3 regions of the Peribacillus sp. R9-11 genome follow, and region 2 is predicted to be linked to each of the others. Evidence: riboswitches for the same ligand, from Rfam matches in the RefSeq annotation. Region 2 holds a riboswitch; each other region holds the start of a gene.
What was found. A riboswitch is a leader RNA that binds a small molecule or an ion and turns the genes downstream of it on or off. The one in region 2 is predicted to bind cobalamin.

Region 1 (10,287 bases), 410 kb from region 2:
TCATCCCCGTTAGGATCAAGATCCATTTCTTGATAGGAGCCCTTGAAAACCTAAGCTGCTCCTGAATGGACAGACGCATCAAGGCCAGCAGACCGAGCATTGCAAAACCAATTATGATGATTCTTATCATTGCCTTATCACCATCATAGGGAGTAAATGTATCAAGTATCGATATAAAAATCACCGTTAACATAAAAAAGAAAAAGATACTTTGCTTCACCATCACCCAGTAATGAATCAAATATGTCACAAGCCAAAGAAGCAAGAAAAATAGAAAAGTTCGAAATGGATTTGAAAGTAACTCCCATTTGCCATCGTATATATTTGATAGATTGGCTGTAAAATCAAGCAGATTGCCTTTAAACCATGAAAATTCAAATAAAGCGGTTTTCGAATGAAGAAACTGTACTGAAATCATTATATAAACACTTAAGAGGGTACAGCGGATTAGCCAATGGAAGTGGAAATAATGCAGTAGTAGGGAAAAAATCACAAACAGAACAAAAACAACAATATTCCCTGTATCCGTGAGTTTCTCAACAGGCCTTAACCATTCTGTGATCAACAACAGACCAAAGGTATACAGAAGAACATGCATCCACTTTTCCAACAAGGGGGTTGAAACATTCATTTCATCATCACCTCTCGTCTGTCGTGTTGCAGATACCCCTGTTCAAGAAAGCAAACCTTTATTCCCCGTGATACTGCTGCTGCTCTTGATTTTTTTTCCTCATCTGTAAAGTCTGCTGGGTTTTTCACACAAAACAACGTTAATCCTTGATTAGCGCGGAATGCACTCAATACTTCTACCTTTTCTAATGTTAATTCCGAGACAATGAAAATCACAGCTGCGTTGGCCGGCAGAATTTCCTTCCTTATGATCCCGTTCCAAGTGGTTATCCTACTCGGTTTTTCTTTAGCAAGGCGGTTAAAAATCTTTCGTTTCTGGTTATTGCCTCCTCCAGTCGGTAAGATTTGCCTCGATCCCGTACTAGCGAAACCAATCTCTATGCCTTTTTTTAACATGGCATGTACAAAGGAAGCCGTCATTACAATTGCTTCTTCGAAGAAAAGCGATTCCTGATTATCAAGTATGATAAACACATCACGGTTTTTCTGAACTTCAAATTCCTTTGTCATGATTTCACTTGTTCTAGCCGTTGCCTTCCAGTTAATCCAGGATAACTGATCACCTGGCTGATACTCTCTAACTCCAGATACTACTGATTGTTCTCGCTGTGTTTTTTTTGTTGATCCCACTTGTCCCTGATTGAATACACGCTCAAGATCTCTGTAGGTAAGCTCATGATATGAAGGGAAAACAGTGATTTTTAAAGGTGAACTATATGTCGCTTCCTTTTCAAAGACGCCAAAAAAGTCTCCTGTCCTGAAACGGATTGTTTGAAATGTATGCTCACCCCGTGGCAAATTGTTCAAAGTATATGTCATACTGAATGTATGCCTGAAACCAGGAAAGACAAGTGTTTTTCTTTGCATCCCCCTATTTTCCAATTCCTTCGGCAACTCTTCCTCTACCATCAAATATAAAAGAGGCAGCCTGTTTTTACGGGTAACAGTTAAAGCTATTTCTACAGAATCGCCTGCTCGGCATTCTCTTTTACTGACCTTTCTCTCAACGATAATGTTATTAATCGGATAAAAAAGTAGAATCGTAGAGTACACAGCGAACGGCAAAAATGTATAAAAAATAAACCAACTGACAAAACCGCCTTGAAACATCGCAAAAGAAAAGGAAATCGCTATAAGTAATAACAAGCCAATCACACTCATGTTTTCCTTTAAGATGCTGATCAAGTTCCGCATTAGGTCACAGCTCTCTTCACAGGCACTTGAATCGTCGCGACAATCTCGTGAATCACCATGCCAGCATCCACTCCCTCATAATTCGCTTCTGGCTTCAGGATAAGTCTGTGGGCAAACACGAACGGTACTAAATATTGCACATCATCCGGTAGAACATAATCTCTGCCCTGCAAAAGTGCATAAGCTTGGGCCGCCTTCATCAATGCAATCGATCCACGTGGACTCACCCCTAAATATACTCTCTCATGCGTACGAGATCGATTAGCCAAATTAACAATATACCGCTTTATCGTGTCATCCACTATCACTGCTTTAGCCTCTTCCTGTAAAGCTATTAATTCCTCTAAAGTAATAACAGATTCTAACTCTTCAAGTGGTGCGGCATATTGAGCTCGATGCAAAACCTCAATTTCTTCGTCAACACCCGGATAGCCCATTTTCATTTTTAATAGAAAACGATCCAATTGCGCCTCTGGAAGTGGGTATGTTCCTTCGTACTCAATGGGATTTTGTGTTGCCATAACGAAAAAGGGTTTCTCCAATCCCCTTGTAACCCCATCAACCGTCACACTTGCCTCTTCCATTGCTTCAAGCAAGGCAGATTGTGTTTTCGGCGAGGTCCGGTTTATCTCATCGGCTAAAATAATATGGCCCATGATTGGTCCTGGTCTAAAAATAAATTCTTGTTCCTTTGGATTGAAAATTGAAACACCCGTTACATCTGAAGGTAGTAAATCAGGTGTGAATTGTATACGCTTAAAGTTTGCGCCTATCGATCTTGCCAGTGCTCTGACCATGACAGTCTTACCTACACCAGGAACATCCTCCAATAAAACATGCCCCCCAGAAAGAAGTGCTACGATGCTCAGTTCTGCTATATCTCGTTTTCCAATAATCACTTTTTCAATATTCCCTAAAATCTTTTCCAGTTTTTGATTTACCTGCTTATACATCATACTCTACCTCCTGAGATTACCCTATTACTCTTATATAACACCTATTATATATTCTTTATACTCGATATGCGTTTTACATTAACATCCAATTAAACCTTACATTGTAAGTTTACTAGATAATTCGCAAACCATAAACGAATTTCTCTAAAAATATTCATACTGCTTTAGGAAAAAGGTATGGTAAACTGTTGCTAAGTGAATATAAACCTTGCAGAAAAAGGTGCTGACTTGTCAGCTTAATAGGGAATTTGGTGTAAAACCGAAGCTGTTTCCGCAACTGTAAGTGCTAATGAAATAAGATAAATACCACTGTTTGAGGATAAAGATTCACATCGATAACCATTCATCCTGTTCAAATGGGAAGGTTCTTAGAGTAAAATGACGCACGGGCCAGGAGACCTGCCTTTTTTATCGTATTATGCTCTTCGGAAGATAGGAGGATTGTACGGCAATCTTCCATCTTTTTCTGTTACAGATACATAGGTGATTGATGCCGACCAATGCCCTTGGTCGGCTTTTTCTTTTGCTGAGAAAAGCGATACTGAGGTGATTCATCTAACTATGAAGAGGAGGAAGAGTTATGGCAAAAAAGGATTTTCGTTTTTTATGCTATCCATACATGCGCGAATCCGAGTCTACCGTCGATTATGAAATACGTACCGACTCTTTGACGACACAAATTGGCTTGGCCGCCTCGCTTACAAAGGATGTTCCGGATGTATACCGAGATTTAATGGAATTGTTGCCGATGGCTTATCATTTAAATGGTTCAGTCCGTGGGAAATTGGCCATTACCGACAATGATCTGAAACGTCTAAGTGCCATCTACGACCATTATGTCGCAGAAGTTAAAGAGCATATTGAGACATTCGTGCTTCCGCAAGGTTCAACCGCCGCCTGTGTTCTGCATACTTGCCGTAGTGAAGCCAAAAAGTCGGTCCGTGCTTTACACAAGGTTAGTTTAGAAATAGAAATCCCTGAAATTCTCTTTGATTACGCCCATTTGCTTGCAAATGTTCTATTCGTGATGGCTGTCTACGTCAATAAGCAACATGGTATTGAGGAGATTCCTTTTATCAGTAAATCATACCCAACCAAACCCATGAAGAAGAAAACGGAGGAATAAATAATGAAGAGAAGCATACGATTTAGTTGGATTTCCACCTTGATACTTGCCCTTTTCCTTACCGGATGTGGAGTAACGGATGACCAGACGGCAAAGGAAAAGAAAGACACTAATAAGACAGAAGAAGTCAAAGCCTATACCGTTACCGATGATACTGGAAAGAAAATAAAATTTGATAAAGTTCCGGAAACAGTAGTTTCACTTCAACCAAGTAATACAGAAATTTTATTTGAACTAGGGCTGGGAGATAAGGTCGTTGGCGTGACCGACTTCGATAATTATCCAGAAGAAGCAAAGGATATTGAACATGTTTCCGATTCGGTGAATATCAATGCAGAGAAAATTATTTCCTTAAAACCAGATGCCATTATTGCTTATACCATTGGTGATGAAACGACGATGAAACCACTTGAAGATGCTGGAATCCCAGTATTCATTATTAAATCCGCGACAAATTTTGATGATGTATATGGGGATATTGGGCAAATTGCTGAAGTCATGGGCGTAGCTGAAAAAGGCGAAGAATTGGTGAAAGATATCCAAACCCAAATTACAAGTGTTGAGGAAAAAATTGAAACATTAGATGAAAAGGAACAAACCTATTTTGAAATTAGTCCAGCTCCAGAAATCTATACAACAGGAGCGGAAACCTTCCAACAAGAAATTCTAAAAACTGCAGGCATTGAAAACATCTTTGCCGACCAAAAAGGCTGGGTTAAGGTTTCAGATGAAGAAATTGTCAAACGAAACCCTAATGCTATCATTACAACTGCTACCTTTGCAGATGATGCTGTTGATGAAATTAAATCCCGTAAAGGCTGGGAAGATATCAACGCCGTGAAAAATGATCAAGTCTATCTACTTGATGAAAATATTATGTCACGTCCTGGGCCAAGGATTGGTGAAGCTGTAGAACTCGCAGCAAAGACCATTTATCCAGACTTATTTAAATAATGCGAAAGAAGGATGTTCCAAAGTTCTTGGATCATCCTTTCCTTTTTTACCTCTGCTTCCCTAAGTCCATCACTACAACCACACACTCTCCTGGAGCAGCTGCCCTCCATCGCTAATCCCTTATATTTCTCTTTTAAGGTCTCCCTTTGCAAATAACGAACCACCTGCTCTTCTTTCATCTTTATGCTAAGATGAATGCAATCTAATCATAAAAAATTCGAGGTAATGATCATGTATAAAAAATTCTTTATATGGGTCTTAGCAGTCGCCCTTCTTTTAGGAATTCTTAAAACCTTTCTAGGTATGTAGCAAAAAAACAGCCGTATGGCTGTTTTAAGAACACAGGTATTCACATACCTTTTAAAGCAATGTGAGAACTTCATTGAAAGTAAAAACACAGCTTATAAAAACATTAGTTTTGAAATTTATTTCGAAGGACCATTTAACTTTAGTTAAATGGTTTCCTTTTTATTTAGGCTCCGTTATACTACATTGTTGTTTTTTCCAAAAAAAGAAGACCACCCGAGTGCCAACTATTTTACATGTTTTATAAGTATAAAAACTTTATGCCCATGAATACGTGACTATTATGGAAAATACATTTCTTTTCCCCATAAAATAGTAACCTTAGACTTTCACTAATCCTTCCAATTATTTTATTAATCAAACGATTGATTAAATTTTAAAAAAACAAAAAAGCCAATATCGTTTAAGTGTTTTCCCTAAAGAGATTGTAGTATTAAGTTGGACTCCACCCGCACTCTTAAAAATACTGTGCGTTACCTGTAATCAATTCTAGATCATAAAAATGTTTATTTTGAAACTGCTCATGAAAACATTTCAGAAAGAAAATCGAAAAAGGACATCCAAATGAAAGGATGTCCTTTTTCCAGCAAATATAATGCTGATTTATTACCTATAGCCGTTGATTAAAACGATCCTTAGGTGAATATGAAACGTTAAAACCGCTAACTTTGAAAAGTATCAAACGGAGCATATCTCTTAACTAGTAATCCCCATGCAGAGTAATCGATATTCTTTAAAGTTCAAAGCTAGAGCCTCACATCATGAGTCCATGTCCTTATATAACTCGTTCCAAGAAATGTTCCACAAATCGATCTGCATCTACTTTTGTACAGACGCGAATCCTTGCCACACCTTCATGTTGACCGATTGTTCTACCTGTCTCTTCTCCTTCAGTCACAACCTTAACGTTCATCCATTCTGTAGTCACAAAACTTGGATCAATCACAACTCCAACTGCGAGTGGATCATGAAGAGCACAACCTCCAATACCCGGATTGAAAGTTTCATAAGACTTCATATAAAATTCGGTCATTTCTGCAAAGAATTGGGCAGTCCCTTTTCCAGTCGAACGCCATTCATCAAGCTTTGATCTTAGTAAAAACGTTTGATGTGTTACATCAAGTCCCACAACGGTGACTGGTATCCCTGAGGAAAACAAATAATCAGCTGATTCAGGATCAGATACGATATTGGCTTCAGCGTACGGCGTTACGTTGCCTGGTACTTTTACTGCACCACCCATTATCACTACCTCTTTAACAAGTGAAATAATTTCTGGTGCTTTTTTAATGGCCAAAGCGATGTTAGTTAATGGTCCAACTGCAATAATCGTTATTTCATGAGGGCGACTTTTCACCTGATTGATTATAAAATCGGTTGCATTTCCCGGTGATGCTGAAATAGTTGGTTCATTCTTAAGTGTATTTCCTAAACCGTCTTCTCCATGAACATGCTTTGGATACTTTTTCTTCATTCCACGCACCAATGTTTGATTGGCTCCTTTATAAACAGGAATATTCTTTTCTACCTTTTCCAAAACTGCCAGCGTATTACGAGTCGATTCAGCTACGGACACGTTACCAAAGCAAGTTGTAAAGCCTAGCACGTCCAATTCAGGAGAGTTTAATGCGTATGCCATCGCTAAGGCATCATCAACCCCAGTATCAACATCAAATATTATTGGTTTCATATATTTTCCCACTTTCTTTTTAAACGGATTACGATGATAGTACCGTTGACAAAATTTCTTATACAAACACTGGATCTTACAATACAGTTACTTTGGAAGCACCCTAGTGATTGGATACATCTACATCCGTTACATCCCATTTTTTCTTTTCTTATGTATTAGAGAAACCGGTTTTCCAACTAAATTTTAGCATTCAATTAAAGGTTATTCCACGGAAAGTTTAAGAATATTTATAATAGACAATTAAAAAGAAAAACAGATAATCCCCACAATTTAGCAGTAAATACATGAAAGAAATGATCCAAAATGGTACAACCTTGTTGGGTGATCCAGTTGGTGAACCTCACCTTTCCGGTTTTCATCTGATTTCTTAAAATATTTAAAGATATTTACTTAAATGTATTCTTGACTAGTAAATACTTATATTGGATTATTAATTCAAAGATATTTATTTAAATTCAATATCCGTGATTTCATTTTTAAAATAGGCCAAATAGTTGAAGGCTATAAATAGATAGATAATATGAGGTTACCAGTATAAAGAAAGTTGTTACATTCTAATTAGTTAATGGATATTCAAGGTGGAAAAAAGATGAAGATGTTAAAGTTAATTGAAGATTATCCTTCTACGTACAAAAAGGGAACAAAGTTCTTTATTATTTCAGATTCAGAGTTCATAGGAGTGAAAAGCTATGTATTACTTTCCGAAGATTTGCGAGGTAAAATCGTGGTATCTGAAGAGGAATTGAAAAATAAATTTGTTTCTATTAATTAGGATTCGTTTATTCTTTTTCTCTTTATACACTTCCCTTTAGCCAGCAATCATTAATTAGTGCATGTAATTATTAAAGTTTAAACTCTTTTAATTCAACATTTTAGGCTCACTTCCTCCCTAAAACATTTTCATCACAAAAAAAACGAGGAATTTTCATGTCCGAAAATCCCTCGTTTTTTCTTATTTCAAATCTTCAATTGAATCAATATCGACATAATCTGGTACGACCAGACCATTTTTTGTTCCTTTTAGATTTGGTCCAAGGTCAACCATGTCATCTTTATACTTATTATAGTATTCAAGATGTGTACCCGGGAGCCATGCAGCCACCATTGCGTCCGCACTTCCGTTTGCAACGCCGGCAAACATTGGTCCGACTTCAACTTGACTTAATGTTACGTCATAACCATTCTGTTCCAGAACCTTGCCAATCACATTTGTGCTGGCAATTTCAGTGTCCCATGCAACATAAACCAGTTTGATTTTTTCACCATTTCCTGATTCAGCACCTTTGGTCCATTCGGATACTTTGTCCTGATTTTCTTTTATCCATTTTTCTGCTGCTTCTGAAGGAGACATACCTTCAGTAACTTTGACCATTACATCTTCCATATCTTTAGTATCCCAGAAGAATTGATCAAGAATTTTATAAGCGCCTGGGGCATCTTGCTCAAGGCCTTTTCTGGCAATCGAATTAATATTTTCAGCCCCGCCAAAGGATTCATTCGGATCTTCGAGATATTTCAAGTCATATTTCGAGAACATCCAATGCGGTGACCATCCTGTAACCACGATTGGTTCTTTTTTATCAATCGCTTTTTTCAATTCAGCAACCATTGCCGCTGAAGACCCTTCAACCAACTTCCAATCATCCAGCTTATAATCATCTATAGCCGTTTTAGTCAACTTCATCAATCCTGCTCCAGGTTCAATTCCGATGATTTCATAATTGGCTTTGGCAGCAAAACTATTTTTATCCCCTTTTACAGCCGTATCTTTTGTAAAAGTACTGAATAGTGCAGTACCCACAACTAGTAGGGCCAGTATTGTAAAAATGATTTTCCGGCTAACGATATGTTCGTAAGCTGGTTTACGAAGGTTTTGCGTGATACGATCGAGTATGATTGCAATGATTACGATGGATAAACCTGCTTCAAATCCTTGCCCAACATTTATTTGGCTAACAGCCCGGTAGACATCCGCCCCAAGTCCGGGTGCTCCAACCAATGAAGCTGTAACTACCATGGATAGTGCCAGCATGATGCTTTGGTTAACGCCTGCCATGATTGTTGGAGTAGCCAATGGTATTTGTACCTTGAATAACTTTTGGCTGCTGGTCGAACCAAAAGCATCCGATGCCTCGATCAAATCATTGGGCACTTCCTGAATCCCAAGATTGGTCATACGGATCGTCGGTGCGATTGCGAAAATGAATGACGCAATGATCCCCGGCACTACCCCTATTCCAAAGAATAATATCGAAGGAATCAAATAAACGAATGCAGGCATCGTTTGCATGAAATCCAAGATTGGGGTAACGATCTTGCGCACCGTTTTATTTTGGGCACACCATATTCCGATCGGTATCCCTATAAGGATGGTTAGGAATCCTGACAATATAACGATAGCCAGTGTTTGAATGCTCGATTCCCAATAACCAAGATTATCGATCAATAGTAAGCTAATAAAAGTAAATATCCCTAATGGCCATCTGCTTGTATAGGTAACCAGAAGGGTTAGGACGATGATTAACACGATGGATGGTCCCGCACTCATTACATCGACCAGGATATCCAATAGACCCTCAATCCCATTCGTAATAAGTGTAAATAATCCAGCAAATACAATAGTTATCCAATCCACTAAAGAATCGACCCAAGCTCCCAGTGGGATTTTCGGAATATTCATTGAATTATTCACTCTCCATTTCATTCAAGGAATCTTTATTACCTGCTAAAGCGCCAATTACGGCCCCACGAAGAAGAATTCCTTTAATTCTATTCTCATCATCAATGACTGATATTGGCAGACTTGAAGTTGCCATCACATCCATAAGGTTTCCAAGCAATTCATCCTCTTTAACAGTTGGGATATCAGTTGTCATTACTTCAGAAATCGATTGGTTATTGCTCATTGCCTGACGAGCCTGTTCAGCAGTCACGGCCCCCAATAACTTCTTCTTTCTATCCACAACAAAAATGCTGGAATACCCTTGTTTACGCATAATTTCCAGCGCAACCCTCGGACCTCTGTCTACTGCGATCTTCTCCGGCCGTATCATCACATGAGAGGCTGTAAGTACCTTAGATAGATCAACATCTTCAACGAACTTCTCGACAAATTCATTGGCTGGATTCATCATGATTTGTTCAGGTGTTCCCAATTGAATCACACTTCCATCTTTCATTAGAGCAATTCTATCTCCAATTCTTAATGCTTCATCAAGATCATGGGTAATGAAAATGATCGTTTTTTTGTACTGATCTTGGATTTCCAGCAATTCATCCTGCATATCTTTACGTATTAATGGATCAAGAGCACTGAAGGCTTCATCCATCAATAGAATATCAGTATCGCTTGCGAGTGCCCGAGCTAACCCAACCCTTTGTTGCATTCCGCCACTAAGCTGTGATGGAAGCTGATTTTCGTAGCCTTT
Region 2 (10,287 bases):
TCAGCAAGCTTGGTTATTCGCTTATCCTTCATCTGGCTGTACCTTATTTTTCTAGATCACGAAGAGTTTCAAGCGCTTCTTCGACATGGCCTTTGACTTTTACCTTACGCCATTCTTTAACTATCGTTCCTTCCTTATCAATCAGAAAAGTTGAACGTTCAATGCCCATATATTCCTTGCCGAAGTTCTTTTTTAATTTCCATACATCATATAATTCAGCAGCTTCTTGATTTTCGTCAGCTAGTAGCAGAAAAGGTAACCCATATTTTTCAATAAATTTTTCATGACGCGCCGCCGGATCTGGACTGATCCCTATGATGACAGCATTCAATTCCTCAAACTGCTCATTGTGGTCACGGAAATCACAGGCCTCCGTTGTGCAACCAGGCGTCATGTCTTTCGGATAAAAATATAAAACAACGTGTTTGCCCTTAAAATCCGATAGGGAAACTTTTTCACCGTTGTTTGCAGGAAGTTGAAAATCCGGTGCTTTTTCTCCAATTTTAACAGTCATTCTTACCCCTCCATTTCTTTCATTATGGTAAGCGTACCCAATAATTGAAAGAAACACAACTTTCATTTATTCTTCCTTTCCTTCTGTTCTAAGTCAATCACTGTCCGGATCACAAACGCAGCCGGGAGAGTGTATCCAATGAACGCCTGGATTGTCGCAATCATCCTGCCCATGCCTATCGGGGCTATATCTCCATACCCTACTGAAAACATTGTCATTGCACTAAAATAAAAAGAAGTCTTCAGTTGCTCGTAAAAACTGCCGTCTAAACGATTGCCCTTATCAAGAATCACCGAATGATTCTGAAGCTCGTATAATAAATAAATCAGTGCAAAACCTACTAATATCGTCGCATATAAATTGCCGAGCCATAGCATATCCTCTAGAGAAAACTTTTTTCCTCCCGACTCAACAAGAAATAACGTTCGAATGCTCATCACCATGCAAAAAATAATCCCTGCAATCAAGATGTAAAAAGTCATCCCCCACGCCTCATTTCAAAACAACCCACTCCCCCTATACATACTCCCCGTCCAAACAATATATTCTTTATTTAGGGGTCAGACCCCATTTCCCAACATTCACATCCTTAAACAAACCTAGGTGCACCAATAGTTTTGTCGATATAGGGCGGGGTCAGGCCCCATTTCCCGAGACTTTTTTCCTTGTTGACCATTTTAGTCGGGATATGATAAGCTTGTCTAAATTTTTATAATAGTTTTTATTTTATAAATATTTGTTGCCTGCAGTTTAATTTACAGCGGGTTTGTGAAATTTCATATGTGGAAATAGGTTCCTATTTTTTTTAGGATTAAAAGGGAAGTCCGGTGTAATTCCGGCACGGTCCCGCCACTGTAATAGGAATGTTAGCGCTATGCAATATGCCACTGATTTTCGGATTGGGAAGGCCTGCCGCTAATAAGATTCCTAAAGTCAGGAGACCTGCCTGTTTCGACAACACTGTTTTAACCTACGGAGAATAGGGAAGTGTTAGGGACCTTATAATTTTAAGGGGTTTTTGTATACCCCTTTATTTTAAGCATTTCTAACTTTCTCTTTTGACGGTTAGGGGTGCTTTTTTTGTTGTTATTTTATTAAAAGAAAAAAGAATGTAGGAGGATGGGAATATTGAAAAGTAGTAGTTTAGGGTACCCGCGAATTGGGGAAGATCGTGAATGGAAACGCACATTAGAAGCTTACTGGTCCGGAAAAATCGATGAATCGGAGTTTACGGCACAGCTAGAAGCCATCCGTTTAGGCAACTTACAAAAGCAAAAGGACCAAGGTATAGATATTATTCCTGTCAATGACTTTACTTTATATGATCAAATGCTCGATATGTCTGTAATGTTCGGTCTTGTTCCTGAGCGTTATTCAGCCTATAAAGGCGGCACTGTTCCCCTTTCTGTATATTACTCTATGGCTCGCGGAAACAAGGATGAAGTTGCTTCTGAAATGACGAAATGGTTCAATACAAACTATCACTATATCGTTCCCGAATTAAAACCGTCGAAGCTGACTTTGACAGAAAATAAACCACTTGCTGCTTATCGCGAAGCCAAAGAAAAACTAGGAATTGAAGCTAAGCCCGTTTTAGTCGGACCTTATACTTTTATTACTCTGTCTAAAGGCTACAATAAGCAAGATGTACCTGGAATCATCCTTAGTCTCCTGCCTTTATACACACAAATTCTGCAAGAGTTAGAACAAGAAGGCGTGAAGTGGGTGCAAATGGATGAACCCTCCCTTGTTTCATCCATTTCTAAAGATGATATGCAAACTGTTACTTACTTATATGAAAAATTGAATGAAGCAGCTCCAAACTTGAACATCATGCTACAAACATACTTTGATGCGGTAGAGCACTACCAAGAAGTTATTGAATTACACGTTCAAGGGATCGGTCTTGATTTTGTCCATGATAAAGGGAAAAACCTTAGTAATCTTCAAGAATTCGGCTTCCCGAAAGACAAAGTGCTCGGTGCAGGTGTGATTGATGGGAAAAACATATGGCTTTCCGATTTATCGAAAAAGAATCAGTTGATCAATACCCTCACAAAAAACGTAGCCGAAGACCAAATTTGGCTTCAACCCTCTTGCTCCCTGCTTCATGTACCAGTAACGGTTCGTAATGAGACGGCTCTTACTAAAGAAGTGCAACAGGCCCTTGCTTTTGCTGATGAGAAGCTTGAAGAAATCACTCTACTAGTAAAAGGTAGTAATCAAGGTGCCGAAGCAATTGCTGAAAAAGTAGCCGCTAACAAATTAGCACTTCAAACGTTAGCAAATTCAAACGCGCGAAACCATAAAGACGTCCAAACTGGTGTCGAACAGGCGAAGAGTCAAACAGCCGGCCGTCAGCTGCCATTTAAAGAGCGTTATCACAAACAACAGGAATTTTTCAAACTGCCTTTCCTTCCATCAACAACAATCGGAAGCTTTCCGCAGACAGCTGAAGTAAAACAAGCTCGCGGGAAATTCAAACGAGGAGAATGGACGGCTGCTCAATATGAAACATTTGTTAACGAGGAAATCAGCAAATGGATCGATATCCAGGAAGAAATCGGCTTGGATGTTCTTGTACATGGAGAATTTGAACGAACAGATATGGTTGAATTTTTCGGCCATAAACTGGGCGGATTCGTTTTCCTCGAAAAAGGCTGGGTACAATCTTACGGTTCTCGCTGCGTAAAACCGCCTGTTATCTACGGCGATGTTCATTTCATCGAGCCGATGACGGTCCGGGAAAGTGTGTACGCGCAATCCCTGACGAAGAAAACGGTAAAAGGAATGCTGACAGGTCCTGTAACAATTCTGAACTGGTCATTTGTACGTGATGATATTTCAAGGGAGAATGTTTGCTACCAGTTAGCTCTTGCCTTGGAAAAAGAAGTGAGAGCGTTAGAAACTTCCGGAATCAAAATGATTCAGGTGGATGAGCCTGCCCTTAGAGAAGGTCTGCCATTGAAAAAAAGCGACCGCGATGAATATTTAAAATGGGCTGTGAACTCCTTCCTGATTTCCACTTCAAGTGTGGAAGATACAACTCAAATTCACACGCATATGTGTTATTGCGATTTCAACAGCTTCATGGATGTCATCTCTTCCCTGGATGCCGATGTAATTTCCATAGAAACATCTCGCAGCCACGGTGAACTAGCTACCGCATTTGAGGAAAAAACGTATGAAAAGGGTATTGGTCTAGGCGTATATGATATTCACAGTCCACGGGTTCCTGCAGTCGAGGAAATGGTCGATATGATTGAACGAGGCATCAAAGTATTGGATAAAGATCAATTTTGGATTAACCCGGACTGCGGTCTGAAAACAAGGGGCGTTCCTGAAACCGTTGCTTCTTTGAAAAATATGGTGGAAGCCGCAACAATCGTTCGCAAAAACCTACTGGTCAATCAACAGTCAAATGACTGAAAAAGGTATTGATCTTACAAATGCTAATCCTATCCGGCAGTCACGGACTTTTTTAACAGATCTTGTTTTCCCACCAGATACGAATCATCACAACACCATCTTTGGCGGTAAGGTGATGGCCTATGTAGATAAAATCGCCTGCATTTCAGCAATGCGCCATTGCCGAAAACCGGTTGTGACCGTATCAAGTGACTCCTTTGACTTTTTGGCACCCATCAAGACAGGGGATGCGATTAACCTTGAGGCCTATGTCACCTGTGCCCATCGGACGTCGATGGAGGTATTTGTGAAAGTAGAGCGAGAGAACTTATTAACCGGCGAAAAGCAGCTTACAGCCCGTGCTTTTTTAACGATGCTAGCAATAGACGAAGATGGAAAGCCCACCCCCGTTCCTCAGGTATTTCCGGAAACGGAAGAGGAAAAGCAGCAATTTGTTCAAGCACAAGCTAGATATATTGAAAGAAAGAATAAGCGTAAATAAGAAAAATCCCTTCAACAGTGTTAATGTTGAAGGGATTTTTTTAGTTTCCGGCCCCTCGGTACCTTTTCACTCCCTGATTCCAAATGAAAACAGATACAGTGAAAAAGACAATCCCGATAACCGGTGTTGCAAATGCATAAACATACCACTCTTCTTTTCTAAGAAAATAAGAGGCTGGATACACGCCGACAAACGCAAATGGCAGCACCCATGTAAGTACAAACCGAATGACCTTGTTATAAATATCAACAGGATAGCGGCCGTAGTTCCCGATATTGTACATCATTGGCATGATTGACGTTTTCGCATCCGACCAGAACCCAATACTTGCAATTGCTACAAAGATGGACGCATAAGCAAGTGCCCCACCGATTGAAAAAATCACAAAGAGAATAGGGTCATACCAGACAAGCTCGAGATTCAACGAAGCACCCGAATAGAAAATAATGATCAGGCCGGTCACAACACCAAATAATGATTCAAGCTCAATTCTTTCCAAAATGACTTGAAACAGACTGTGGATTGGCCTAGTTAATATTCGGTCCATCTCACCTTTAACGATATAGCGATCGTTAAAATCCCAGATATTAAAAAATGAAGAAAAAAGAGCAAATGGTATAAGGAAGAATCCGTATATGAAAATAATTTCTTCACGGCTCCAACCGCTTAAAAATTGCGTATGTCCGAAAACAACTAAGATAAATACCAGATTCACAACCTGATTCAATAGGTCAGAAAGAATTTCCATGAAAAAATCGGCACGGTACTGCAATCTCGTTTTCATATATTGGCTTACATATTGAAAAAACATCGATACATAGAACATCTCATCAACCTCCTTGAATAATCAGCTGTTTTTTTGCGACTATCCATAAAAGCTGAATTGGTATTATGAGAATGATGACCCAAATAAATTGCTGTAATAAGGCCATGCCGATATCGCCTGAGCTATAACCATTTGTGAAAATCATACTTGGTACATAGCTGATCCCTTGAAAGGGCAAATACTTCATTACTTCTTGCGCCCATATTGGGTAAAAACTGATTGGTAGTAACAGCCCGGAAAATAAATCAATGATGACTCTTTTTGCCCGGATCAACCCTGCGTTGTTATATAAGAAAAATGTAGTGATTCCCGTCAATAAGTTAATTTGTGTATTAATGATGAAACTGAACAGCAAGGAAATGCCGAATATTCCCCACGTTGCCGGTTCATGTGGCAATTCGATAGGAAAAATAAAAGCTACCAGCAGCATACCTGGAATGGAAAAGAAGAAGAAACGGAATATTCCCTCTCCCAGTCCTTGCATCGTCTTCATGCCTAAGTAGTTATAAGGTCGAATCATTTCGATGGCAACTTTGCCGTCTTTTATTTCATTAGCAATTTCACGGTCAATATTATTAAAATAAAAAGCACGCGCCATCCAGGCAACCGCTACATAGGTTGTCATCTGCATACTTGAAAGTCCTTCGATGGAGCTTTTATCCCCATATATCGCATTCCATAAGAAATAATAAGCACCAATATTGATGCTATAAATTAAAATACCGGTATAATAATCCGTTCGATACGCAAGCATCATCAAAAAACGCATGCGAATCATAGCAAGATATTTCCCCATGGTCCTCTCCCTTCTTGTCAGACACGTTGTTTCTTAATGGTACGAGAGTCAGACCGTGCCTTCTTCATAAATATTACGAACAATCTCTTCGATAGAGGTTTCATGAATTTTGACGTCCTTAATTTTAAAATGTGATACGACCGCAGAAACAAGCTGTGAAATATGATCGCTTTCCTCTTTCATCATAGCCATGTAAGTTTGATGTTTTTCATCGTATACCCAGTTCGCGGTAAACGGCAGCGGTAAGGATTGCAATTCGTGTAACTCAACTGGCTCAATAAATTGAAAGTGAACCTGTTTTTCCTCCGCCCAATTATCTTTCAAACTCTGCAGTTCCCCATCATAAATAATCTGGCCTTCATCAAGCATGATTACGCGCTCACACAAAGCCTCTATGTCTCCTAAGTCATGGGTAGTCAAAAGGATTGTCGTGTTATATTTTTTATTGATTTCTTTCAAAAACTCGCGAATTTTCATTTTCACGAGCACATCAAGGCCAATCGTCGGCTCATCTAAGAACAGCAGCGGTGGATTGTGAATCAGTGCTGCAGCAAGCTCACAGCGCATCCGCTGACCAAGTGAAAGTTTACGCACCGGTTTGTCGAGCAAAGGGCCGATATCGAGCGTCTTGATCACATGTTCCATATGGTCGTTATATTGTTCATCTGATACTTTGTAGACTTTTTTCAGCAACCGGAAGGATTCTTGGACTGCGATATCCCACCACAGCTGGGAGCGCTGACCAAATACAACCCCGATTGTCTGCGTGAACTTTTCCCGTTCTTTATGTGGATTCATGCCATTTACCGTAATTTCACCCGCTGTTGGCTCTAAAATACCTGTCAGCATTTTAATCGTTGTCGATTTCCCTGCACCATTTTCCCCGATATAAGCTACCATCTCACCCTTTTTTACAGTAAAATTAATATCGTTAACAGCAGGAACAATTTTATAATTTCTTGTAAGTAAATCGCGAAAGGCCCCTTTTAAACCAGATCGGCTTGATACCGACTTAAATTCCTTCCGCAGCTGTTTCACTTGAATTGCATCACTCATTCTATTATTTCCTCCGTAATCTCTTGTCCTAATGAATTAGTTTATCCAACCTCAGCTTTTTAGACAATAAAAATGCCTAGATGCAAAGGACTATTTTCAGGGCAAATTTTGGCGTTGCATGAGATACATATATAAAGGAGACAAGTATGCTATGAATATTAAACAATTATTACTATCCCAAATCGAAAAGGTCGTTATCGATCTTCGATATGATTTCCTTTACGAAGATGAATACGATGAAATATTATGCCAAGTTGTTCAAAGGGATTCCTCCGGATCGATTGAAAACACCCCCTTAAGCTTCCACTTGCATATTAATGAAGAAAAAGGAACCGGCCACCTTATCTTCTACCAAGCCCAAGGTGAAATCAAACGCCAAAGCTTTGACATCGAAAACCCTATCACCATCCTGAACATCCTATCCTTTATAACTGAAGTTTTGGGGTCAGACCCTATTTCCCAAACAAAATAAAATGCGAAGAAGCCTGCTGTTTCTAGGGTTTCAGCGTTTTTATTAGGGGCCAGACCCTATTTCCCAACCTTTCACCCCAGATTTCTGGCCAGAAAAGTGCTATGATTAAGGGGATTATGATTGTATTTTTAGGAGGTTTTTAGATTGGATTTTAGTAATTCAGAGCTTTTACATAAAGAAGCATTGGAGCATATTGTCGGCGGGGTCAACAGCCCTTCTCGTTCTTATAAAGCCGTAGGCGGCGGTTCACCGGTAGCCATGGATCATGCCAAGGGAGCTTACTTCTGGGACGTCGATGGCAACAAGTATATCGATTATCTAGCGGCATACGGGCCGATCATCACTGGCCACGCCCACCCCCATATAACAGAGGCGATTACAAAAGCAGCTGAAACAGGTGTTTTATACGGTACGCCCACCAAACACGAAGTCAAGTTCGCCAAAATGCTGAAAGAAGCGATTCCATCCCTAGATAAAGTCCGCTTCACCAATTCAGGTACTGAATCTGTTATGTCCACCATCCGTGTGGCCCGCGCTTATACTGGACGCGACAAAATCATCAAGTTTGCCGGCTGTTATCATGGTCACTCCGACCTTGTTCTCGTAGCTGCAGGTTCAGGTCCGTCTACGCTTGGAACACCGGACTCTGCTGGTGTGCCGAAAAGTATTGCACAAGAAGTCATCACGGTGCCTTTCAACGATATCGAGCCATTTAAAGAAGCGCTTAACAAATGGGGCAATGAGATTGCAGGTGTCCTAGTCGAGCCGATTGTCGGCAACTTTGGAATCGTCGAGCCAAACCCAGGCTTCTTAGAAGAAGTCATCTCTCTATCTCATGAAGCCGGTTCACTCGTTATTTTTGATGAAGTTATCACCGCTTTCCGTTTTATGTACGGTGGAGCACAGGACCTTTTGGGAATTCAGCCTGACCTGACTGCCCTTGGAAAAATAATCGGTGGAGGCCTTCCAATCGGCGCTTATGGCGGTAAAAAAGAAATCATGGAAACTGTAGCACCGCTCGGACCTGCCTACCAAGCAGGAACGATGGCAGGTAATCCAGCTTCCATGCTTTCTGGGATTGCATGCTTAGAAGTTCTAAAAGAAGAAGGTCTATACGATGATCTTGATCGCTTAGGAAAAATCCTCGAAGAAGGTATCCTAAAAGCAGCTCGCCAATATAATGTCCCTATCACTACTAATCGCCTTAAAGGGGCTTTAACCATCTACTTCACAACAGAAAAAATTGAAAATTATGAGCAGGCAGAAAACACGGATGGCGAAATGTTCGGTAAGTTTTTCAAGCTTATGCTTCACCAAGGCATCAATTTGGCACCGTCAAAATATGAAGCTTGGTTCTTGACAATAGCTCACACAGATGATGATATCGCTTATACTCTAAAAGCGGTTGAACATGCATTCAAAAACCTAATATAAGAAATAAAAAAGCATAATTATGCAATTTTTATACACCTCCAAGATGCACATCATTCTTGGAGGTTTCTTATTTCCTTTAAATAAATCATTGAAATTGGCCTTTAAAGCATTTTTTCATAAAATTGACACTAATCCTCTCATCCAATCTATTGTATAAAAAATTGATTTCTGAATATTTAAATGATATGATATCAATACATTTATATACAATTTCTTTCAATCAATTAATAACTTAAACGTTTGTTTAAGTTTACTAATATTATCCTCGTTAAATCAAATGCTACAGGAGGTGAAAGGCAGAAAATAAGGGAAAACCTTATTCACGCCAAACATATGACTCAACAATGGACACCTGCTTCATTCAAAGAATTTTACAGAGAAGAACATGATGCCTGCGGAATTGTTTCCTGCATTGAAAAAAAGAAAATCCCAACCAACGAAAATATCTTTGCCTGTATCGACGCTTTGGTTAAAATGAACCATCGCTGCGGCTTTATTAATGGTGAAGGAGATGGCGCCGGTATTCATATTGATATTCCTAGGGCTCTCTGGAAAAAGAAGCTTGAAGCGGAAAATATCGATTCCAGCATCGTCGATCAAGATGCCTTCATAGTCGGCCACTTATTTTTAAGCAATAAAACAGAAGCAAATGATTTGAAAATCGAAGTCAAAGAGAAACTCCTTCAACACGGGCTTTCCTTGATCTTCGAAACAGATAAAGCATACCGTTCTGAAGCATTAGGGCCGATTGCCATTCAAGAAGACCCAATGTTCTGGCAATTTGCCTGTTCATCCACAATCGAAAACCACCAGGAGCTTTCCAATGCTCTTTTTGAACTAACTTCCGACATCGAAAAAAGTGATTTTATCCATGTTGCTTCTCTAAGCCAGTATCATGCGGTCTACAAAGTAATGGGGGCCGGAGATACGCTTCCTGCCTATTACCATGATCTTGCTGACCCTTTAGCCGCTTCCACTATGACCCTAGGACACAATCGTTTTTCAACTAATACTCTATCAAGCTTTTTCAGGGTCCAGCCCTTCAGTGTGCTTGGACATAACGGCGAAATCAATACTATTGCCAAATTGCGTGATGAAGCAAAAATGATTGGGGTTCCAATCGCAAAAGACGGGAGTGACTCCCAGGATTTAAACAAAACAATTGAAACATTTATCTGTCGTCATGGCTACTCTTTGTTTGAGGCAATCGATCTTGTTTTCCCTCCAATTATTAATGAAATCAAGGAATATCCTGAACACTTACAAAACTTATATACGT
Region 3 (10,287 bases), 1.6 Mb from region 2:
CAAGAACATCTAAAGCACTTACAGCCTCATCAAGAATAATTAACTTTGGCTTTAAGGCAATCGCTCTTGCGATATTGATTCTTTGTAGCTGTCCTCCACTGAACTGGTGTGGGTATTTACGAATATCTTCCGGGCATAACCCAACGATCTCCAAAAGCTCCTGTACTTTCTTTTTCTCTTGAACAGACGTAAGCCTTTCGTAATTTCTTAACGGCTCAGCAATGATCTCCCCTACCGTTAGTCTTGGGTTAACAGCGCTATAACAATCTTGAAAGACAACTTGCAGATTTCGCCGTAACTCCTTTAATTCTTTTGCCTTTAAACAATAAAGGCTCTTCCCCTGAAACCATACCTCTCCCTGATCCGGCTTTTCCAGTCCCAGAATAATTTTGCCCAGGGTACTCTTTCCAGATCCACTTTCTCCAACAAGGCCTAAACATACTCCTTCTTCCATAGTTAGAGAGATGCTCTTAATGGCTTCAACAGATTTACGCTTCCCAAAAATAGGGTTCCCCAACAAGTATGTTTTCTTTATTCCTTTCAACTCAAGCAAGCTCACTCTTCATCCACCTAACTCTTTATCTTGATTTTACACATCGTACTAGATGGTCTTTTTCATACTCTTTAAATTCAAGATTATAACTAGAACATGTATAATCTGCGTCCTCACATCGTTCTAAAAAAGGGCATGTTTTTTCACTATTTATTAAATTGGGGCGCGAAACGCTGGCACGTTTTTCAATCTTTATCTTTCTTCTTGTTAATCCAAGTCTGGATTCTAACAAGACTTTGGTATACGGGTGCATTGGGCGATTTAACAACTTCAACACTGGTGCTTTCTCAACGATATAGCCGCCATACATTACAGCTACTTCGTCAGCTAACTGAGCAATCACCCCTAAATCATGTGATACTAATAAAATGCATGTATTGTATTCTTTCCTTAACTTATCCAACTGTTTCAAAACCTGGAGTTGGTTTGTCGAATCAAGTGCAGTCGTCGGCTCATCAGCAATGATGATAGATGGACTTAAAGACATGGTAATCGCAATCATAACCCGTTGCAGCATCCCGCCGCTTAGCTGAAACGGATATTGCTTCAAGACATTCTCTGGATTAGGCAGGTCCGTTTTTTCTAAATACTCCACAGCCATTTTCCGCGCTTGCTGCTTCGTTATGGGCAAATGAGTTCTAAGTGTTTCAATAAAATGCCGCCCTATCGTCCTCACAGGATTAAAGGCGATCATAGGGTTTTGCATAATCATAGCGATCTCACTACCCCGTACTTTCCTTAAGTCTTCTGTGGAAACATTTAAAAGATCAATATTTTTAAACTTGATACTCCCTTGTACCACCTTTGCCTTTTCAGGTAAAAGATTTAACAAAGACATGCATGTCATCGTTTTCCCTGATCCACTTTCTCCGACAAGGCCCAACACTTTCCCAGCCTCCAGCTTAAAACTAACATCATGGACAGTTTGAGTCACTCCATACGGTGTCGTTACAATAACATTCAATTTGTCTACAGTTAGAATGGGGTCTTGTCCCATCTTCCATCCTCCCTTCTATTCCTTTTTTAGGTCTAGAGCATCCCTCAAAGCTTCGCCAAACAAGTTAAAAGCAATCACAACGATGAAGATCATCATCCCAGGGTACAGCATCAATGAAGGGGTTTCTCTAAAAAATGGCTTACTATCATTGATCATCATTCCCCACTCTGCATCTGGAGGCTGTATGCCAAGACCTAGAAAAGAGAGACCAGAAATTGCCAAAATAACTCCTCCGATGTCCATAAAGATTAATACAACAACTTGAGAGATGATGGCAGGTAAGATATGTTTGATGATAATGCTACTCCTTGGTGTCCCGCATATTTTGGCTGCTAAGACAAAGTTTTGCTCCTTTACACTAAGTACCATACCTCGAATGACGCGTGCATAAAAAACCCATTGGACAAGCACCATCGCCAAAATCAGATTGCCAAGACTCGGTCCTAAAATTCCGACTAAAGCAAGGGACAGAAGAAAGCTTGGGAATGCCATGAGTATGTCACACATTCTCATGAAGAGATAATCAACCTTCCCCCCTATAAAGCCTGCATAAATACCAAGTGGGATACTAATAATCATCATTAATCCCATGACAAGGAAGGCTGTTCCCAACGAGGTTCGTGTTCCATAGATTAATCGGGACAAAATACATCTCCCTAAATGATCAGTCCCCAATGGAAACTGAGAGGAGGGCCCTTGCAGCTTCTGAACGATATCAATCAAGTTCGGATCATTAGGAGCCAAAAAAGGAGCAAAAAGAGCCAATACTGTCAGGAAGGAAATAATCATGATGCTGATCATCATGAGCTTATGTGTCATCAGCTTTCGTTTCACGTTTTGCACCACTCTTATTTCTCTCCCTCCCAGCGTATACGAGGATCCAGGAAAGAATATGTAAGATCCACAAGAAGATTACAGACCACAAAGATCACGCCCATAAATAATACACACCCCTGAATCATCGGATAATCTTGATTTAATATAGATGTGACAAATAACTGTCCCATGCCGGGCCAAGCAAAAATTGTTTCAACAATAACCGCTCCGCTTAGCATGTTACCGAAGCTCATGCCAAGTCCAGTTACCACAGGTAGTAAGGACTTTTTTAAGACATGCCTGATAACGATTAGTCTTTGGCGCAACCCTCTCGCTCTAGCATAAACAACAAATGGCTCATTCAAATTTCCCAGCATGCTAGCCCGAAGCAATCGCATATACGTACCTATATACGCAAAAGCCAATGTCAAGGAAGGAAGCACTAGATGAGCCAAAGTCCCCCTTCCCAATACAGGAAATAAATCTAACTTTACTGATAAAAAATAGATCAAGAGAAAGCCAAGCCAAAAGGTTGGCATAGAGACACTTACAAAGGCTAGTATTCTGCTAAACTGATCAACAAATTTCCCCTTGTAAATAGCAGAAATCATTCCTAAGGGTAAACTAATAAAAACAATAAAGATAAGCGAAGCAATTGTTAATTGAACTGTTGGGAAGAAATGTACCACAATTTCTTCCCATACAGAGTTATTGGACACATAAGACATCCCTAAATCCAATTGCAACACTTTTCCCAGCCACTCAAAATACTGGACATATAAAGGCTTGTTTAATCCAAGCTCAACTCGAAGGGCTGCCACTGTCTCATCCGTAGGAGGTATATGTGACGCCCTTAAGTAAGCTACTGCCGGATCTCCAGGAATTAAGTGAAGCAAGATAAAAGTGATGAGCGAAATTCCTAATAAAATTGGAATTAAACTTGTGAGACGTTTAAAAATAAACCAACTCATGTAGCACTCCTTAAGTTGTTTTTAAGTATCCCCACTTCAATTAACGTCAATTGAAGTTAAAGGGACCTCAGCTTCTTGAGGTAAAAAATCTACTCCACTAATGTTTTTTTGATACACTGCTATATTAGACTGATAAGATATCGGTAAATAAATTGCTTGTTCGTGCAATGTCGTTAATATTTCTGAATACAGTATTTTTCTCTCTTCTTCGTCTGTAGTTAATAATACTTTCTTAATTTTCTGGTCTATTTCTTTTTTTACTGGCAACCCTAATTGAGCGTTATAATCTGGACCACCATTTTCCGTATTTGTCGTCATAGAAGCTAAATAGGAATGTGGATCAAATGGTACAGCCCAAGTAGATGTAAATAATAAATCAAATTCACCTTGAAATGCATTTGTCCAAAAAGTATTAGTTTCTTGACTAGTCAACTTAACATCTATTCCTAGCTTTCTAAAATCACCTTGGGTAAATTCTGCGATTGACTTTTGGATGTTGTCTGTACTATTAAACAGTAATTCCAATTGCAATTCTTTTCCGTCTTTTTCTCTAAATGGTTTCCCCTTCACTTGTTTCCATCCGGCTTCATCCAATAACTGTTTTGCTTTTTCTGCATCATATTCATATGGCTTTATATTAATTTTCGTGTATGGCAAAGTAGGTGGAAACAAAGTATCAGCCTTTTTTTCCATACCATAAAAGATCTTATCAATAACAGCCTGTTTATTAAAAGCATGTTGGAGAGCTAACCGAACTTTAAGGTCTTTAGTCGCTTCTCTGTTTGAATTAAGAAGAAGCGTTCTTGTAGCTGTAGGTTCTGACAATTTGGTTTCATATTGCCCTGAATTCTTCAAAAATTGGAATGAATCTTGGCTTATGACCCCGTTTCCAAAAATAAAGTCGAGTTCTTTTTTCTCAAAAGCTAATACTCTTGACTCACCGTCAGTAATGACTTTAACAACCACCTTATCTACTTTAGGTTTAGTACCCCAATACTGTTCATTCCTTTTAAAAACTGCAAACTCATTTTTCTTATATTCGCTCAATACCCACGGTCCTGTGCCAATCGGAGACTTGAGTCCGTCCTTAAATGTGTTTTGACTGTCAGGAAAAGCAGCTTCTCCTACAAATCTCAGCGGTCTAATGTAAGTTAGTTCTTGCAGAGTTGGATAATACGCGTTGTTCAAAATAAGTTTAAATGTATATTCATCTATTATTTCAGTACCTTTGATTTGGTTAATTAATTCCACCCATTCATGTTGTTTGCGATTATCTAAAATGGTATCAAAGTTTTTCTTAACGATTGCAGCATTAAAGAGGGAACCATCGGAAAATTTAACATCTTTCCTCAGATGGAATACATATTCTTTTCCATCTTTCGATATATCCCAGCTCTCTGCAAGCCAAGGCTTAATTTCTCCGCCTTCACCGTAATAAACTAGGGATTCATATACCATAGCCTGGGAAAAAAACTCATTCGGAAAATATGTGTGTGGATTTAAGTCACCTATATCCCCAGGCCATGAAAAAGTAACAACTTTTTGTTTATCTTTATTTGATGTATTTTCTTGATCTATTGTTGTGTTGCTGCAACCAGTAACAAAAATTGTGAAAATTACTAGTAGTCCAACAAAAGAATGGAATAAATTAGACCGTTTTAAAAACATGTTTTCTCACCTTCAATTATGGAATTTTATCTATTTGAAAAATTACGAAATATAAAAAAGCATTTCCAACCAGATTTAACGGTCAGAAATGCTTATAGTTTAAGAACAAATTCGTCTTCTAGCACTCTAACACCTCCCTATCTCCCGTAGGTTTAACAGCATTTTTAGAACGGGCAGGTTTTCTGACTTAGGTTCATCATCTCCATGCGTCTTCCCGGATATTATCCAGTGACTTTCTTGCATAGGACTCACCATTACAGCGGCGGGACCGTGCCGGATTTTGCACCGGCTTCCCTTTTAAATATTCGCTTTTAAACGAATATACCCATTCCAATACTATATGAAATTTTCCCTCATCTTCATAGTAAATAATAGAGCTTGTCTATCCTAAAATTATTTTGTCGAAACCATTTGTTACTTCTTAACACTTTATTAGTTTCATCTCTAAGTAATTTTTGATAAACCTAGCTACTAATCCTATCCATCTAGCAATAAACGAAATACAGTTAGTAAAAAGGAGAATAAACAGGTTCTCTTTAAAATTCAACAAATATTAAATTCTCCTAAATTATACAGTTTTACGAATACAACTCTCTCAAAATGGAGATATTCACTATATGAAAATAAAATCAAAAAAAGTTTACCTAATACAAATTATATTCTTTATTGCAAATTTATGCTATATCAAATTAAAGTCCTGATGTTTTTTAACGGCTCGTTATGTATGGAAGTAATAATTTTATATGAATAGTTATCTGTAATTACATATATCGAATGATAGTGAGGAAGATTTGTATTGCTCCCGCCAGAATTTGTTTACTTTTAATAAGTAAATACTTACTATAATATTTAAAATCATCCTAATTTATGTAATAATAAATATACTACAATAAAGGAAAGGTTTTGAGGGGATTTTCGTTGGAAAGTATGGAACTGCTACATAATAAAATAGAGACAATGAGGAAAGAATTAATAAATACAGCCTTGAAACATGGATTCACCTCACCAAAAACATTACATTTGAGCCAAGAACTTGATAAACTCTTGAATATACTTTTGCATGAACAGGAGTCGCTAACTCCAATAGGCCTTCAATAAGATGTAAGGGTGCTTCTCCACTAAGTAAGTATGCTGTGTCTTGTAAGTCAAATTAGTGGAAAACAAGCAACTATAAATATCAACAGAACTATTTAACAGAGACTAAAAAAAGCATTGATACGAGTACCAATGCTTCTCCAAAATATTAATTTTATCTTTAAAGCTTTACCCTTTGCAGTCGAAGTGCATTTATTACAACGGATACAGAACTAAATGCCATGGCAGCACCTGCTAACCAAGGGGCAAGTAGCCCAATAGCCGCAATCGGTATTCCTATTACGTTATAGGCAAAGGCCCAGAACAGGTTTTGTTTAATATTTCGCATGGTTTTTCTACTCATGTGAATAGCATCTGCAATGCTGTTTAAATCCCCACGAATTAAAGTAATATCCGCAGCTTCCATGGCCACGTCTGTCCCCGTCCCGATAGCCATACCAATATCAGCTAGGGCAAGTGCTGGTGCATCATTGATTCCATCTCCAACCATAGCCACTTTCTTTCCAGCTGCTTGAAGTTTTTTCACTTCTTCCGCTTTCCCTTCAGGAAGTACTTCCGCAATGACCTGGTCAATGCCAACTTTGTTTCCTATGGCATGAGCAGTCCTTTGATTATCACCCGTTATCATGATGACCTGAATATCCATCTCTTTTAACCTTTTTATGGCTGTTTGAGAAGTGTCTTTTATGGTATCTGCCACAGCAATAAGACCTGCATATTCACCATCAATGCTAGCCAGCATCGCGGTTTTACCTTGCCCTTCAAGGTCTTCCATGGCCGGTAGTGCTTTTGTAATATCCACGTTATTTTGATTCATTAATTTCCGTGTTCCCACCAGTAACACTTTTTGATCCACTACAGCTTTTACCCCGTAACCTGGAATAGCTTCGAACTCCTGAACCAATCCAAGTGATATTTTTCTTTCTTGAATTCCTTGAACAATTGATTGTGCAAGTGGGTGTTCAGATTGTTTTTCAGCGGCCCCGATAAGAGATAAAAAGTGTTGTTCACCCATTCCATTTTCGATGAGGACATCGGTTAACACTGGTGTACCATTAGTAACAGTTCCCGTTTTGTCTAAAATAACCGTATCAATATGGTGAGTAGTTTCCAGGTGTTCACCGCCTTTAAATAAAATACCGAACTCTGCGGCACGCCCTGACCCAGCCATGATTGATGTTGGGGTAGCCAAACCTAAAGCACACGGGCAAGCTATTACAAGTACCGCAATCATCGCTTCAAAAGCTGGTGTAAATTCACCAGGATTAACCCAGATTATCCATACGAGAAAAGTTAAAAGGGCGATTCCGACAACAATGGGTACGAAAACACCAGAAATTTGGTCAGCGAGCCTTTGAATTGGAGCTTTAGACCCTTGAGCGTCTTCTACCACCTTGATGATTTGCGAAAGAGCGGTATCTCTGCCGATTTTCGTGGCCTTCATTTTGAGAAAACCATTTTTATTCAGGGTTGAACCAATCACAGTATCTCCCATGCTTTTATCTACTGGAATGCTTTCTCCTGTTAACATGGATTCATCGACGGCAGAGTTCCCTTCGACGACCTCTCCATCCACCGGGATTTTTTCACCTGGCTTCACCAAAACTGTATCTCCAACAATGACTTCTTCTAGAGGTATTTCGCGCTCTTCACCATTCCTCAGCACCAAGGCTGTTTTGGCCTGAAGTCCCATCAATTTTTTAATGGCTTCTGATGAACGTCCTTTTGCTTTTGCTTCAAAGAGCTTCCCTAAAAGAATGAGGGTGATAAGGATGGCACTAGTTTCAAAATATAGTTGTGCAGTATGGTGGTGGACTCCAATGGCGATGATCGATTGATAGACACTATAAAAATAGGCAGCGGACGTTCCCATTGCAACTAAAACATCCATATTCGCACTTTTGTTTTTCAAAGCCTTATATGCCCCTACATAGAATTGCTTACCAATGATGAATTGCACAGGCGTTGCGAACGCCATTTGCACCCATGGGTTCATGAGGAAATCCGGCATATAAATAAACGAAGTAAAACTAAAATGACTTACCATCGCCCATAACAACGGGAATGACAAAATTACGGCAAAAATAAATTTTCTCTTTTGTTTTTGAATTTCTTTCTGGCGAAAATCCACCGATTCCTTGTTATCATCCTTGATGATCGCCCCGTAGCCCAACTTTTCAACTCGTTGAATAATATCAATTGGGGAAGCTTCAGAAGGATCATATTCAACGGTCGCGTTTTCAAGTGCTAGGTTTACATTGGCCTTGGATACTCCATCCATCTTATTTAGCCCTTTTTCAATTCGTGTTGCACAGGCCGCGCAGGTCATTCCCGTAATGGTAAACTCTTTTTTCTCTTTTACCACATCATAGCCAAGATCTTGAATTTTCTTTTCAAAGTCCTGGGTGCTTAACTTTTCTGTATCATAAGTAATGACTGATTTTTCAAGGGCCAAATTAACAGTGGCCTCTTCAACACCTTCCATTCTATTTAACCCTTTTTCAATTCGTGTTGCACAGGCCGCGCAGGTCATTCCTGAAATTTGCATACTTGTTTCTTTTATATGTTTGCTCACTTTATCCCCGCCCCTTTATACCACCATGGGGTATAATATATTGTAAAAAAGAAGTGCTTTAAAAGCACCCTTATTCCTTATTCAACATCGTAGCCTTGATCATCAATGGTTTCTTTTATTTTTTCAAGTGATACTTTTTCATTATCAAACGCAACATCTACTTTTCCTGCGTCTAAATGTACTTTTACACTTTCTACACCCGAAAGCTTTCCTACATTCCCTTCAACTGCATTCACACAATGACCACATGACATTCCAGTTACCTTCAATGTTACGTTTTCCACCCTAATCACTTCTCCTTTATTTTTTCATTAATTTTTGTATCGTTACTAGCACTTCGTCAATGACCTCGGTATCCCCATCATTCAGTCGGTCTACTACACAATTTCTTAAATGACCTTCTAATAAAATCTTTGCCACACTATTCATGGCACTTTGTGTCGCAGCTATCTGGGTAATAACATCATCACAATAAGTATCTTTTTCGATAAGACCCTTAATACCTCGAATTTGACCTTCGATACGATTTAAGCGGGTCGTTAAATTCTTTTTCACTACTTCAGAGTGATGACTTTTTCGGCCGTGGGAAGAGGTAATACAGCATTCGCCATTTTCATCTTCAATGAACGAACCTTGCTCATTTATTTTTTTATCCATCTCTCACCCCTCCTTAAAATCATAATACCATACCCCCCTATCCTATGTAAAGAGAGAAGCTTATGTGTCAATATTTCTTTATTCTTTGCTTTTGAAGGATATCTATTCCTTAGAAATCTGTTTAACAAAACCACACACAAAATACCCCATGTGAAGCTAAACAAAAGGTTGAACTAACTGAGTCTTTTAGCGATGCAAATAAAAACACTCATCTCCGGAGAAATGAGTGTTTTTAGGTCCTACCACACTAGACTGGCATAATCCCGATTAAGTTCAACGGGTTTCTATTTTTCACCTGCAAGTTCGTTGTCTGTTTTAAAATTGTAGTTAACACACCGAAATTAATAGATATATTTGTTTTCAAATAAAGAGTGGACTTACTCCTTACCCTTTAGCTGATTACACGAAAAAGTCATTGTTTTTTATTGATTACCAAACAAATAATCCTACAATCATAGCACTTAACAAGGAAACAGCCATCCCGCTAAGCAACAGCTTCCAAACATTCCGACCGATAATGTTCGATTTCTCATCATTAAGGATGGAATTGAATGTTCCATAAATCATGCCTACTGTACTGAAGTTGGCAAATGACGTCAGATAAGTGACAGCAACAGCTACTGTATGCGGGGGTAGTGTACTGATTTTATCCTTTAAATCGAGCAGGGCAACGAACTCATTCGTGGCAAGCTTGATTCCCATCAATTGAGCGACATACATGGCATCATGTCCAGTTAATCCAAGCAGGAATGCAAATGGACTAAAAATCACAGAGAAGATTTTTTGAATGGTCAGGCCATCCACAAAGAAACCAAATATCCCATTCAAGCTTGCTGTTAACGCCACATAACCGATAACCATTGCCATGATGACGAAAACCATCTTGGCTCCCACTAGCATGCTGTTAGAAATGGTGGAAAAGAAATCTTTACGTTCCTCTTTAGTAGGAACATAA

Region 1: another riboswitch for cobalamin. It lies ahead of RE409_RS01865 (hypothetical protein); the one in region 2 lies ahead of metE (5-methyltetrahydropteroyltriglutamate--homocysteine S-methyltransferase).
Region 3: another riboswitch for cobalamin. It lies ahead of nikA (nickel ABC transporter substrate-binding protein); the one in region 2 lies ahead of metE (5-methyltetrahydropteroyltriglutamate--homocysteine S-methyltransferase).

The regions. Positions count from the first base shown of each region.
Region 1 is NZ_CP133763.1:364,106-374,392, reverse strand. Features, by position in the region: gene RE409_RS01880 (DUF4129 domain-containing transglutaminase family protein) at 1-631, opposite strand, end outside; gene RE409_RS01875 (DUF58 domain-containing protein) at 628-1,824, opposite strand; gene RE409_RS01870 (AAA family ATPase) at 1,824-2,780, opposite strand; cobalamin riboswitch at 2,982-3,202, shown strand; gene RE409_RS01865 (hypothetical protein) at 3,400-3,906, shown strand; gene RE409_RS01860 (ABC transporter substrate-binding protein) at 3,910-4,860, shown strand; gene RE409_RS01855 (hypothetical protein) at 4,839-5,039, opposite strand; gene RE409_RS01850 (nucleoside hydrolase) at 5,942-6,856, opposite strand; gene RE409_RS01845 (hypothetical protein) at 7,449-7,631, shown strand; gene RE409_RS01840 (glycine betaine ABC transporter substrate-binding protein) at 7,812-9,539, opposite strand; gene RE409_RS01835 (quaternary amine ABC transporter ATP-binding protein) at 9,544-10,287, opposite strand, start outside.
Region 2 is NZ_CP133763.1:773,237-783,523, reverse strand. Features, by position in the region: gene RE409_RS03655 (aminopeptidase) at 1-32, opposite strand, end outside; gene bcp (thioredoxin-dependent thiol peroxidase) at 44-514, opposite strand; gene RE409_RS03645 (potassium channel family protein) at 577-996, opposite strand; cobalamin riboswitch at 1,288-1,479, shown strand; gene metE (5-methyltetrahydropteroyltriglutamate--homocysteine S-methyltransferase) at 1,634-3,943, shown strand; gene RE409_RS03635 (acyl-CoA thioesterase) at 3,936-4,424, shown strand; gene RE409_RS03630 (ABC transporter permease) at 4,465-5,250, opposite strand; gene RE409_RS03625 (ABC transporter permease) at 5,255-6,046, opposite strand; gene RE409_RS03620 (ABC transporter ATP-binding protein) at 6,095-7,102, opposite strand; gene RE409_RS03615 (hypothetical protein) at 7,254-7,574, shown strand; gene RE409_RS03610 (glutamate-1-semialdehyde 2,1-aminomutase) at 7,719-9,008, shown strand; gene RE409_RS03605 (glutamate synthase-related protein) at 9,342-10,287, shown strand, end outside.
Region 3 is NZ_CP133763.1:2,392,771-2,403,057, reverse strand. Features, by position in the region: gene nikE (nickel import ATP-binding protein NikE) at 1-559, opposite strand, end outside; gene RE409_RS11720 (ABC transporter ATP-binding protein) at 579-1,550, opposite strand; gene nikC (nickel transporter permease) at 1,566-2,396, opposite strand; gene nikB (nickel ABC transporter permease) at 2,399-3,337, opposite strand; gene nikA (nickel ABC transporter substrate-binding protein) at 3,374-5,005, opposite strand; cobalamin riboswitch at 5,160-5,349, opposite strand; gene RE409_RS11700 (aspartyl-phosphate phosphatase Spo0E family protein) at 5,933-6,103, shown strand; gene RE409_RS11695 (heavy metal translocating P-type ATPase) at 6,261-8,648, opposite strand; gene copZ (copper chaperone CopZ) at 8,753-8,959, opposite strand; gene RE409_RS11685 (metal-sensitive transcriptional regulator) at 8,976-9,332, opposite strand; gene RE409_RS11680 (nucleoside transporter C-terminal domain-containing protein) at 9,762-10,287, opposite strand, start outside.